2 regions of the Rhizobium sp. BK379 genome follow, and region 1 is predicted to be linked to the other one. Evidence: predicted binding sites of a transcription regulator. Region 1 holds the regulator's gene; the other holds the start of a gene.
The links. The regulator PhoB, encoded in region 1, activates phosphate uptake and scavenging genes when phosphate is short. The targets are predictions, from matches to a motif close to TGTCATNNANCTGTCAT.
Positions count from the first base shown of each region.

Region 2: the regulator PhoB is predicted to act here: its motif matches at 3,553-3,569, upstream of FHT93_RS11510 (DUF1045 domain-containing protein).

Region 1 is NZ_JACIAD010000002.1:456,039-462,159, reverse strand. Features, by position in the region: gene FHT93_RS13270 (aspartate aminotransferase family protein) at 1-365, opposite strand, end outside; gene FHT93_RS13265 (GcrA family cell cycle regulator) at 791-1,321, shown strand; gene FHT93_RS13260 (pyrroline-5-carboxylate reductase) at 1,620-2,408, shown strand; gene phoB (phosphate regulon transcriptional regulator PhoB) at 2,542-3,225, opposite strand; gene phoU (phosphate signaling complex protein PhoU) at 3,354-4,067, opposite strand; gene pstB (phosphate ABC transporter ATP-binding protein PstB) at 4,112-4,927, opposite strand; gene pstA (phosphate ABC transporter permease PstA) at 4,942-6,121, opposite strand, start outside.
Region 2 is NZ_JACIAD010000002.1:108,204-114,324, forward strand. Features, by position in the region: gene FHT93_RS11490 (DNA translocase FtsK) at 1-477, shown strand, start outside; gene FHT93_RS11495 (GrpB family protein) at 493-999, opposite strand; gene phnN (phosphonate metabolism protein/1,5-bisphosphokinase (PRPP-forming) PhnN) at 1,018-1,614, opposite strand; gene FHT93_RS11505 (alpha-D-ribose 1-methylphosphonate 5-triphosphate diphosphatase) at 1,614-2,753, opposite strand; gene FHT93_RS11510 (DUF1045 domain-containing protein) at 2,767-3,462, opposite strand; gene phnE (phosphonate ABC transporter, permease protein PhnE) at 3,601-4,947, opposite strand; gene phnE (phosphonate ABC transporter, permease protein PhnE) at 4,955-5,920, opposite strand; gene phnD (phosphonate ABC transporter substrate-binding protein) at 6,085-6,121, opposite strand, start outside.

The sequences.
Region 1 (6,121 bases):
AAGCGCTCCGGATGGCCCTTGGAGAACTGGTAGCGGCGTGCCGTCTTGATGGCGCATTCGAGCGCCTCGGCGCCGGAATTGGTGAAGAACACCTTGTCGGCGAAGGTGGCCTCGGTCAGGCGGTTGGCAAGCTTCTCCTGGCCGGGGATCTCATAGACGTTGGAGAGGTGCCAGACCTTGTCGGCCTGATCCTTGAGAGCGGCCACGACATGCGGATTGCCGTGTCCGACAGAGGTAACGGCAACGCCCGCACCAAAATCCAGATATCGCTCGCCGGTTTCGGTGATCAGCCAGACGCCTTCACCTCGCTCGAACCGCAGCGGGGCACGAGAATAGGTATCATAAAGCGGCGAGGCTTCAGCCATGGCGCGATCTCCTTCAATCAGGCTCTGAGGCAACGGACTCCGGCTAAGAAAACCAGGTCCGAAAAATTAAAAATGCCGCCTTTCGGCGGCCTGAAGCACTATTTACTTTTCGCACTGCAATGTCAACAAAACTGAGGATTTAGCGCATGCGTCAAGCCTGCAATCCGCATTACAGGTCTATCAACAGCTAATGTTGCAGAAATGACTCTCCCGGGAAGCAAGTTGGGGAAAACTACGAATTCGGATTCATCGGATTCCTGCGACTCTTGTCACAGAGTCAGGCTCACACTAGGTTAAAGTTCAATTACTAGACTGCATGCGGCGGAACTAGTCACCAAAATTGATCAGGCGTTTCTTGCTTCGGAGGCTTCCGAGGCAACGGTGAGGGATTCTGCCATCACCAACGCGAAAGGTGGAGACAGGGCATGAACTGGACAGACGAGCGTGTCGAAAAGCTCAAGAAGCTTTGGTCGGAGGGACTGAGTGCCAGCCAGATCGCTGCGCAACTTGGCGGAGTAAGTAGAAACGCTGTTATCGGCAAGGTTCACCGGCTCAGTCTTCCCGGCCGCGCCAAGGCCGGCGGCACCGCAACCACGGCGCGTGCGCCCAAGCGCAACACCTCTGCGCCCCGCGCCCCGAACTATGCATCTCGCATCGCCACCCGCACCGTGACGCGCCAGCAGGGCGCAACGATGCTGAAGGAAGAGATCGAGATCGAAACGGTCGAGGAAATGGAATACGTGCCGGCCAAAAACGTGGTCGTGCCTATTTCGCGCCGCCTCGGCCTGACGGAACTGACGGAGCGCACCTGCAAGTGGCCGGTCGGCGATCCGCTGAAGGACGATTTCTACTTCTGCGGCTGCGACTCCCCGGATTCATCGCCCTATTGCAACTACCACCAGCGTCTCGCCTATCAGCCGGTGAGCGAACGCCGCAAGGCTGTCCGGGTCGCCTGAGCAGCGATCTTCCAACAGACGCAATGTATCATCACCCCTCCTCGCCTCGCGCGGAGGGGTGATTTTTTAGCCGGCACAGGAACGCCGGAAAACGGTTCCTGACCACGATCTGCGGAAGGCCGATCTCTGCCTGCATCCACCTGCCTGACAATGCGAGCTTATGTGGCCAAGACCATCGATGCGTTTCAGCCCCATGCTGGCATGGACTGGTGGTCGTGGCGCTGTGGCGCGATTTTCTGATACAGATGCGGTATTCTCGTGGAGTAGCACGGCACACATAGTCGCTTGGGGGGTGCCAATGGAGATCGATATAAAGCGGATGACAATGGGGTTCGTCGGGGCGGGCACGATTACCGAGGCTGTCGTCACCGGATTGGGCAAGACAGCATTTGGCGACACACCCATCGCGCTGTCACCTCGTAACGCAGGCGTCGCCTCCCGGCTCGCGGCGGCAAACGGGAATGTGTCTATCGCTGTGGGCAACCAGGATGTTCTCGACCGTTCCGATCTCGTATTTTTGGCAGTGAGGCCGCAAATTGCCGAGGAGGTCATCCGCTCGCTTCGATTTCGGCCGGGCCACCATGTCATCAGCTTTGTCGCGGCTACGCCAATGGATCAACTGCTGGCGTGGATCGATCGGCCGGTTCGCCTGAGCCTGGCAATTCCACTTCCGTTCGTCGCCGATCTCCAGGGGGCGACTGCGATCTACCCTCCCGACGAGGTCTCCCACACCCTCTTTTCGGCGCTCGGAACGGCGATTCAGGTTGAAGACAAGCAGGAGTTCGAACTTCTCGCGGTGGCGAGCTGCCTGATGGCCAGCTATTTCGGCATCCTGGACGCGACGTCGACCTGGCTGCAGAGCAAGGGGCTCTCGGGAGCGGCTGGCGACGCCTACCTCCGTCAACTGTTTTCCGGCCTCGCCCATGCCGCCCGTTCAAAACCTGTCGCGAGTTTCGATGAACTCATCGGCGAGCATTCGACCAAGGGCGGATTGAACGAACAGGTGCTCGAAGACTTTCGTGCGTTTGGCGGCACTGCGGCTCTGCAAAAGGCTCTTGATCGAATTCTTGTGCGCATTCGTCTGTAAAAAGCAGATCCTTTCGAGGTTCGCTTTCGGCGCCTCGCGTCGGTTTTCATAAGGAGCTAGGGGGGCCAGATAGACAAACGGGCCGCCCGGCAAGCGAGCGACCCGTCTGGACCTCCGATCACTCGGACTAAGCTTAAGCTTCCATGGAATATCCCGCGCCGCGCACGGTGCGGATGACATCCTGCATGTTGGAGAAATTCAGCGCCTTGCGCAGGCGGCCGACATGGACGTCGACGGTGCGCTCGTCCACGTAGATATCATGGCCCCAGACGCCGTCGAGAAGCTGCGAGCGGGAGAAGACGCGGCCCGGCGAGGACATGAGGAATTCCAGCAGGCGGAATTCGGTCGGGCCGAGGCGAACTTCACGGCTCTTGCGATGGACGCGGTGCGTTTCGCGATCGAGCTCGATATCACCACATTTCAGAACGGTGGAGAGCACCTCGGGACGGGCGCGTCGGAGCATCGCCTTGACGCGGGCGACGAGTTCCGGCGTGGAGAAGGGCTTGACGACATAGTCGTCCGCGCCGGTCGAAAGACCGCGAACGCGCTCGCTCTCTTCGCCGCGCGCCGTCAGCATGATGATCGGCAGGCGCTCGGTTTCCGGCCGCATGCGCAGCCGACGGCAGAGCTCGATGCCGGAAACGCCCGGCAGCATCCAGTCAAGGATGAGCAGGTCCGGCGTGCGCTCCTGAAGCCGGATTTCGGCTTCGTCGCCACGAAGGATCGTATCCACCTCGAAACCTTCGGCTTCAAGGTTGTAGCGGAGAAGCACGCTCAGCGCCTCTTCATCTTCAACAACTGCAACTCTTGGGATCATGCGTGTCAGTCTCCTAATGCATGATCCTTAAACCGGGGGTGATTTAAGCAAGGGACCATGCAAGACTCGGAATTGGCTGCGACCCTTGCGCGCCCCGACGGGGCGCGCACGCAATCGGCAGGTCCGGATTACTCCGTGACCGCACCAACGGTATTGGAGCTGTCGTCCTTCGGACGCTCGCCCTCCGGCTGGGCGCCGGTTGCCATATAGTAGATCGTCTCGGCGATGTTGGTCGCGTGGTCGCCGATGCGCTCGATGTTCTTGGCGCAGAAGAGAAGATGCGTGCAGCTCGTGATGTTGCGCGGATCTTCCATCATGTAGGTGAGGAGTTCGCGGAACAGCGAGGTGTACATCGCGTCGATCTCGTCGTCGCGCTCGCGGATGGACTTGGCCTTGTCGGCCGAGCGATTGGTGTAGACGTCGAGCACTTCCTTGAGCTGGACCAGCGCCAGTTCGGAGAGATGCTCGAGACCGCGGGCGAGCTTGCGCGGAACGCCGGTGCTCTGCACCGCGATAACGCGCTTTGCGGTGTTCTTGCCGAGATCGCCGACGCGCTCGAGGTCGGCGGCGATGCGGATCGAACCCATGATCTCGCGAAGGTCGGACGCCATCGGCTGGCGGCGGGCGATCGTGACGATCGCCTTGTCGTTGATCTCGCGTTCAGCGTGATCGAGGATCACGTCGTCGGAAATGACCTTCTGAGCGAGTGCGGTGTCACCGTTGACCAGCGCGCGAACTGCGTCGGCGCCCATCTGTTCGGCAAGACCACCCATCTCGGAAATGCGCCGGGACAGGAACTTCAGATCGTCGTCATAGGCGGAAAAAATATGTGTCGATGCCATGGGGCTTTGTCCTCGAAAATCGGGAAGGCTTCACATTGCCAAAATCAGCCAAACCGGCCCATGATATAGTCCTGGGTGCGCGGATCGTCCGGATTGGTGAACATCTTGTCAGTATCGTTTTCCTCGACCAGGTTGCCGAGGTGGAACATGGCCGTACGCTGTGATACGCGCGCGGCCTGCTGCATGGAATGCGTCACAATGACGATCGTGTAGTTTTCACGCAGCTCGTGGATCAGCTCTTCGACCTTTGCAGTCGCGATCGGGTCGAGCGCCGAGCAGGGTTCGTCCATCAGGATGACTTCCGGGCTGACCGCAACGGCGCGTGCGATGCACAGACGCTGCTGCTGACCACCGGAAAGGCCGGTGCCGGATTCATGCACGCGGTCCTTGACCTCGTTCCAGAGGCCGGCGCGCTGCAGGCTGGTCTCGACGATCTGGTCGAGGTCGGCCTTGGACTTTGCCAGACCGTGAATGCGCGGGCCGTAGGAGACGTTTTCATAGATCGTCTTCGGGAACGGGTTCGGCTTCTGGAACACCATGCCGACGCGGGCGCGCAGTTCGACGACGTCGATATCGGGATCGTAGATATCATCCGTGTCGAGCGTGATCTTGCCGGTGACGCGGCAGCCGTCGATCGTGTCGTTCATGCGGTTCAGCGAACGCAGGAAGGTGGACTTGCCGCAGCCCGAGGGGCCGATCAGCGCGGTCACGGTGTTTTCGCGGATGTTCAGATTGACATCGAAAAGCGCACGCTTCTCGCCGTAATAAACGGAGACATCCTGACCGATCATCTTATACGGAACGTTGCTCATTTTCTGGTCCAGCGCCTTCTCGACTGCGGCTTCCGTCAACATGTTCATGATCTTTACTCCGTTTACCAGCGGCGCTCAAAGCGACGACGCAAGAGGATAGCTCCGATGTTCATGACGATCAGGAACAGGAGCAGGACGATGATGGCACCCGAGGTTCTTTCCACGAATGCGCGCTCGGCTTCGTTGGCCCACATGTAGACCTGAACCGGAAGTGCCGTGGAGGGATCGAGCGGAGTGGCCGGCGCCTGGGCGACGAAGGCGACCATGCCGATCAGGAGCAGCGGCGCAGTTTCGCCGAGTGCGTGGGCAAGGCCGATGATCGTGCCGGTCAGGATGCCGGGCATTGCAAGCGGCAGCACATGGTGGAACACCATCTGCATCTTCGAGGCGCCAAGGCCGAGGGCTGCCGAGCGGATCGACGGCGGTACGGCGCGCAGCGCCGCACGCGTCGCGATGATGATCGTTGGAAGCGTCATCAGGGTCAGCACCAGGCCCCCGACGAGCGATGCCGAACGCGGCAGGCCGGCGAAGTTGATGAAGACCGACAGGCCGAGCAGACCGTAGACGATCGACGGAACGGCGGCGAGGTTGTTGATGTTGACCTCGATCAGATCCGTCAGCTTGTTCTTCGGCGCGAATTCCTCGAGGTAGATCGAGGCTGCGACGCCGATCGGCAGCGAAAGGGCAAGCACGATGAGCATCAGGTAGAGCGAGCCGATGAGGGCGACGCCGAGACCTGCGGCTTCCGGACGGCTGGAATTGCCGTTGACGAAGAGGCCGGTGTTGAACGTCTTGTGTAGAGCACCGCTCGCCTTCAGCTCGTTCATCCAGGCAACCTGCTTGTCGTTGACCTTGCGGTTCTTCTCATCGACCGAAAGATTGATCTGGCCTTTGTTGGCGCTGTCGATATTGGCATCTGCAAGCACCGTGACATTGACGGTCTTGCCGATGATCGACGGGTCGGCAACGACCATGTCACGCAACTGGATCGGCGCGCCCTTGGACAGCATGGCGGACGCGTCGCGCACGTCAGGACGGCTCGACGCATTAATGCCGAGCTGCTTGACGATCGCGTCACGCAGCAGAACCGGATAGTTGGCAGCGACCAGCACCGAGGGGTCGGTTGCACGCTTGTTGTCCGGGTCGAGCGTCTTCTCGGCGAACTCGATCGGCAGCGTGATCGACGTCTGCTGGAAGGCCGTATAGCCGTTGCTGATGACCGTCCAGAGCAGGATGAAGAGG
Region 2 (6,121 bases), 350 kb from region 1:
GTGACCTCGAAGATCGACAGCCGCACGATCCTCGGCGAACAGGGTGCCGAACAGCTGCTCGGCCAGGGTGACATGCTGCATATGCAGGGTGGCGGGCGCATCTCCCGTGTCCATGGTCCCTTCGTTTCCGATGCGGAAGTCGAGAAGGTCGTGGCACACCTGAAGACGCAGGGTCGGCCGGAATATCTCGATACGGTCACGGCCGGCGAGGATGAAGAAGCCGAGGACGAAGAGGACGGCGCCGTCTTCGACAAGAGCGCCATGGGTGCCGAGGATGGCGACGAGCTTTACCAGCAGGCCGTCAAGGTCGTCCTGCGCGACAAGAAGTGCTCGACCTCCTATATCCAGCGCCGCCTCGGCATCGGCTACAATAGAGCCGCTTCGCTTGTCGAGCGCATGGAGAAGGAAGGGCTGGTCGGCCCGGCAAACCACGTCGGTAAACGGGAGATCGTCTCGGGCCGCGGCGACAACGAATAATCGGAGCGCGGCTGGCTATCCTTCTTCGGAGGCCAGCCGCAGCGTCTCGAGCACGAAGTTACGCTTGCCGCCGGTATAATAATCCCAGTCGTCATTGGCCTCGCCCATGAGCTTCATCTTAAGGGCGGCATAGGCGTTCGCGCGCTCCGCGTGCGAGCGTAGATAGTCCCGAAACGCGAGCCGGTCTCGCAAAACGACATTATTCGCCGAGCAGAGATATAGTCGTGCGCCGTAGGAGCCCTTGCCGCTGGTGAAGGTCCAGGTCTGCTGCTGGTATTTGTCGCCATGGAAGGTGAAGGCGCCAAGCGATTCTACGCGCTCGATCGCTTCGGGAAGCACATCCGCATTAGCGAAGGCAGCGTGCAGGTCGATTTTCGGCTTTGCCGCCAATCCGGGGACGGACGTGCTGCCGACATGATGAAAGACGGGGGTGAGGTCGGCGAGAAGCGGCTCCAGTTCGCCGACGATCCGGCGGAAGAGAGACGGCCATTCCGGGTCATAGGGGACGACACGAATGGCCATTCTCGTTTCCTGTCTCGTTTAGACGATTTCCTTCAGGAAGCCATCCAGGATGTCGACCATCTTGCGCTCCGCCTCTTCCAGGGAGCCGCTATTGTCGAGCTCCACGACATCGTAATCGCCGCGCACCGTCAGCGGGCCGCGTGCGAGGCGGGCCATGATGTCCTCGTGCGTCTCGCGGCCGCGCGCCTCCAGGCGGCCGGCCAGCACTTCCGGGCGGGCCGTCACATTAATGACCTTTAGCCGCGGGAAAGCAGCCTGGAAACGGTGCAGGGCCGAGCGCGAGCCATTGGCCACGACGAGGTGACCCCTGGAAAGTGCAACGGAAACCTCCGCCGGAATGGCGTATTTGAGACCATGCGCCTCCCACCACACCGCAAAGGCGCCGGACTGCTCCATCGATGCGAATCCCGCATCCGAAACGGCGAGGTGATCCTCCCCACCGGCATCGCCATCGCGAGTGATGACACGGCGGGCAAAATGCACGTCTTCGCGGCGATCGAAATGCCGGGCCGCAAGGTTCATCAGCGTGTCCTTGCCAGCCCCGCTCGGGCCGACGACGACGACCATGATGCCGCGTTCGGCACCAGCGCCCGGATGGGGTTCGTGTGACATCATCATGCGACACGGCGTCCTTCACGCCAGACGGAACGCGTCACCGGCACGCCATGTGAACGGTGGACGCGGACGAGATCGGCACGCAGGCCGGTTTCGATGCGGCCGCGATCGTTGAGGCTGACGGTGCGTGCTGGCGTTGCCGTCACCATTGCAATTGCCTTCGGCAAGGTAATGCCCTCGACCTCGTCGGCAAGAATGAAGGGCGCATGAAGCAGGCTGAGCGGCACATAGTCGGACGAAAGCACGTCGAGAACGCCGAGCTGAGCCAGATCACGCGCGGCGATATTGCCAGAATGCGACTTGCCGCGCACGATGTTCGGTGCGCCCATCAGCACGCTCATGCCGTTTTCGTGCGACAGCCGGGCTGCGTCGATGCTGGTCGGGAATTCGGCCAGGCGAACGCCGTTTTCGATCGCCTCATCGACATGGGCAGATGTGGCATCGTCATGGCTTGCGACGGTGATGCCGCGTTCGGCGCAGACCTTGGAGATCGCGTCGCGATTTGGCGTCGAATTGCGATCGGACTCGGCGATGCGTCTGGCGCAGAAGCGGGCAAACTCCTCGTCGGAAAGACCGCGCTTCTTCTGATAGTAGAAGATGTACTGGTCCATTGTCTGGAACTGGCGCTGGCCCGGCGCGTGGTCCATCAGCGAAACGAGACCGACATAAGGATCGTTTTCGAAATCCGCGAAGTGCTGCAGCACGTTGTCGGCCGAAACCTCGCAACGCAGATGGAGGAGATGTTCGGCGCGCAGGCGTCCTTCCTTTTCGGCGGACTGGATGGCATCGGCCATCTCGCGCATCTCGCCGTGCTCGAAGCCGCCGTCTTCGTCAGCACCCATGCGCAGGCAGTCGAAGACCGTGGTGATGCCCGAGGTGACGATCTGCGCGTCATGGGCCTGGATGGCCGCCGTCTTGTTCCAGCGGATGCCCGGACGCGGCGAATAATGGCCTTCCAGATGGTCCGTGTGCAGCTCGACGAGGCCAGGAATGATGTAGTCGCCCTCAAAGTCTTCGCCGGCTACCGAAATGCCTTTTGAAATATCGGCGATCTTGCCGTCGCGTATCAGGATAGAGCCCGAAAGGATGTCGTCCTCGAGAACGATACGGGCATTTGAAAGAACGGTTTCTTTGCTCATGTCAGAAAATCTTTCAGCTTTTGGCGCCAGCAAGAGGCAGCCATGTGTGAACTTTGAAAGGCGCGCCGCGCGCCTCCTCGCTAAAGACGGCAAGGCCGGAAATGTGAAGCGGCCTGCCGGTGAAAGCTGCAAAACGCTCCGTCAGGATCGCCTTCATCACTTCCGCGCGCTCTTCCGGCACCTGACCGGTCAGCGTCATATGGAAGCCGAAGTCATCCATGACATATGGATAGCCCCAGCGCATGAGATTATTGCGCTGGCTCTCGGAGAGCCTTTCCGGTTTGCGCCTGATAATATCGGCCTCGGAGAGTGCCGCCCGGAATGGCTCGAAAGACTTTACCACCTTTGCGGCGAAATCCTGAAGCGGCTGGTGCAGCGAACCCGGAACAAGTGCGAAGAAGCGACCGAGCTGTCCGAGCACCAGCTCGGGGATTTCAAAGGCCGGCGTCTTGGCGGCAAAATCTTCGACGACCGCCATCAGGTCCTTTTCGGTCACGGAGGAGGCAAGCTCGAAGGGCGCCTTGATCGTCGCGTGGAAACCGTAGCGGCGCGGATCGGCGGTCAATTCGAATTGTTCGTTTGACGGCAATGTCTTGTATTCGGGTGCAGGATAGGTCTCGCCGGTAAAGGCATTGCGGCCGAGCCAGACAGAGGCCGCATCCGTCAGGGAATGATCCTTAGACGGCGAAAAATAGAGAGCGTAGCGCAAGGCTTTTATCCTGGAGATCGTCCGAATGGGGAGCGCAATGTGCATTGATTTGGCGGTGAACCGCAAGCACGCTCCGGCTAAAAGATTTCCATGACAGAATGATGATGACGGCGGGCCGTCATCATCATTTGATCGGGCTTAGTGGCCGGCCTTAGTGCCCATCAGGCGATGGCGCAGTGCATTCGATGCGGTATCGAACAGGAAGACGACGATCAGGATCAGGATGACCATGTATGCGACGTTTTCCCAATTGGAATTGGTGCGCATGGCTTCCCAGAGCTTGAGACCGATACCGCCGGCGCCAACGGCGCCGATGATCGTCGCGCCGCGTACGTTCGATTCCCACTGATAGAGCGTCTGGCTGACGATGACGGGAACGATCTGCGGCATGATGCCGTAGCGATGCACCAGCACGGTCGAGGCGCCCGTCGACTTCACGCCTTCGCGCGGCTTGTTGTCGATATTCTCGAGACCTTCCGAGTAGAGCTTGCCGAGCGTGCCTGTCTCCGTGAGGAAGATGGCGCCGGAACCAGCAAGAGGACCGGGGCCGAAGGCGCGCGTCAGGAACAGCGCCCAGATCAGCATGTCGACCGAACGCAGGAAGTCGAAGAAGCGCTTCAGGGCCTGGTTCAGGAACCTGTTTGGCGTGATGTTGCGCGCTGCCATGAAGGCGAGCGGGAAGGCCGCGAGCGAACCGAGCAACGTGCCGAGGAAGGCCATCACGATCGTCTGGAACAGCTTGGTCCAGACATCGCCATGCTGCCATTCGCTGTTGTTCCAGATATTGTCGAAAGCAAGCGACAGGTTCGACTGATCGGGATGGATACGCGGGCCGGAGACGATGAGACTGATGACCTCGCTTGCCGGCTTGTCGAAGAAGGGCGACTGCGTATCGAAGACGAAGTTCGCCCAGCCGATAAATCGCTTGCGCACTTTCACGCGGTCGACGGAAATGCTGACATCCCCCGCAAAACCGAGATTGGCAAGCACGTTGTCGTCATAGACCGTCATCCAGCCGGGAACCGGACCGACGACTTTCGGTGCGCCGCTGCTGACATCGACCGGCACCGTCATGCCATGGGCAACGATCGTCGTCTGGCTCTTGCTGACCGTCACTGTGCGGCCGCTGCCGCCGACGAGGACCGTGATGCTGCCGTCCGTGTTGGTTTTCAGCCAATCCGGATGCGGATCGTCGCCAAGTGGTGAGAAGCGCGGGTAGCGCGTCTGGATCGTGCCATCGTCCTGGATACGGAATTCCGGCTGAACGTCATAGCTGATCCACTGGCTCATATAGATGCCGAAGCGTTCCCAGTGGGCTTCGGCGATGAGCTTCGGCAGGTCGAAAAACCAGACGGCATAAAAGCCGTAGAGGATTGTCGCGAGCACAATGAGGAGACCGCCGAAACGCTGGCGGAAGGACTTGTGAAAATATTCCGGATAGCGCGTTTCGATCTCATGCATGCGGTTTGCGTCGATGACCGTCATGGCAGCCTCAATGTTGCAGGAGGAAGGCGTGTTCGCCGACGAGCCGGCGGCGCAGCCAGGCGGAGAACTGGTCGACAGCGACAATCGTCACGAAGAGCAGCAGCACGAGCGCCACGGTCTTCGCGCCGAAACCGCGGGAAATGGAAAGCTTGAGCTCTTCACCGATACCGCCGCCGCCGACGGCGCCGATGATGGTCGAAGCGCGCACGTTGATCTCAAGGCGCAGCAGCGCATAGGACGCATAGTTCGGCATGACCTGCGGCAGGGCGGCGAAACGCACGCGCTCCAGCCAGTTCGCGCCGACGGCGCGCATGCCTTCGTCCGGTTTCATGTCGATGTTTTCGGCAACTTCATAGAAGAGCTTGCCGAGTGCGCCGATCGTGTGGAGCGTGATCGCGATAATGGCGGCCACCGGTCCGATCGAGAGGATCGCCGAAAACAGGCCGGCGATGACGATTTCTGGGAAGGCGCGCAGGAATTCCATGATGCGCTTTGTAAAGATGCGCAGCGGCCAGTTCTTCGTCAGATTGCGTGCCGCAAAGAAGCTGAGCGGAACGGCGAAGATGAAGGCGATGATGGTCGAAACGAGCGCGATATTGATCGTGACGATCATCAGCTCGAAATATTCGGGGATGTAGAAGCTGCCCCAGACATAGACGCGGCCATTGGCGAAATTGAATTCTTCGCCACCCTTGTCGTTCGGGCTCGCAATATCGAAAAGCGCGCGCCAGACATCGGTCCAGTCTTTCGGGATAAGCCAGCTCAGGAAGTCGAACAAATGCGGCAGGCGTTCGAAGAAGTGACCTGCATTGCTCTCGTCGGCAAAGCGCACGGAGCTGACGAAAGCTACGATGAGGATCACCAGACCAAGCGCGGTATAGAAACGCCGTCTGGCGATCATCCTGTCCCAAGCGGTGGCGATTTCCTTCGTGCTCTGCATCGGCACATGCTGCTGTGTATCGGCAATAGTCATGAACGCCCCGCCTACTGCATAATTCCTTAATCGGGCTCGATTTAAGGATGAAATTATGCGGCAATTTAGAGTTCTACAGCGTCCTTTGCGCGTCTGACGCGCGGCGCTGTAGTCACAAGAAAAAGGGCGGCCGTTGCCGGCCGCCCTGTATACGGATGGCGCAATCAGCCGCCGATAGCAGCCTTACGAACTTCTACGACA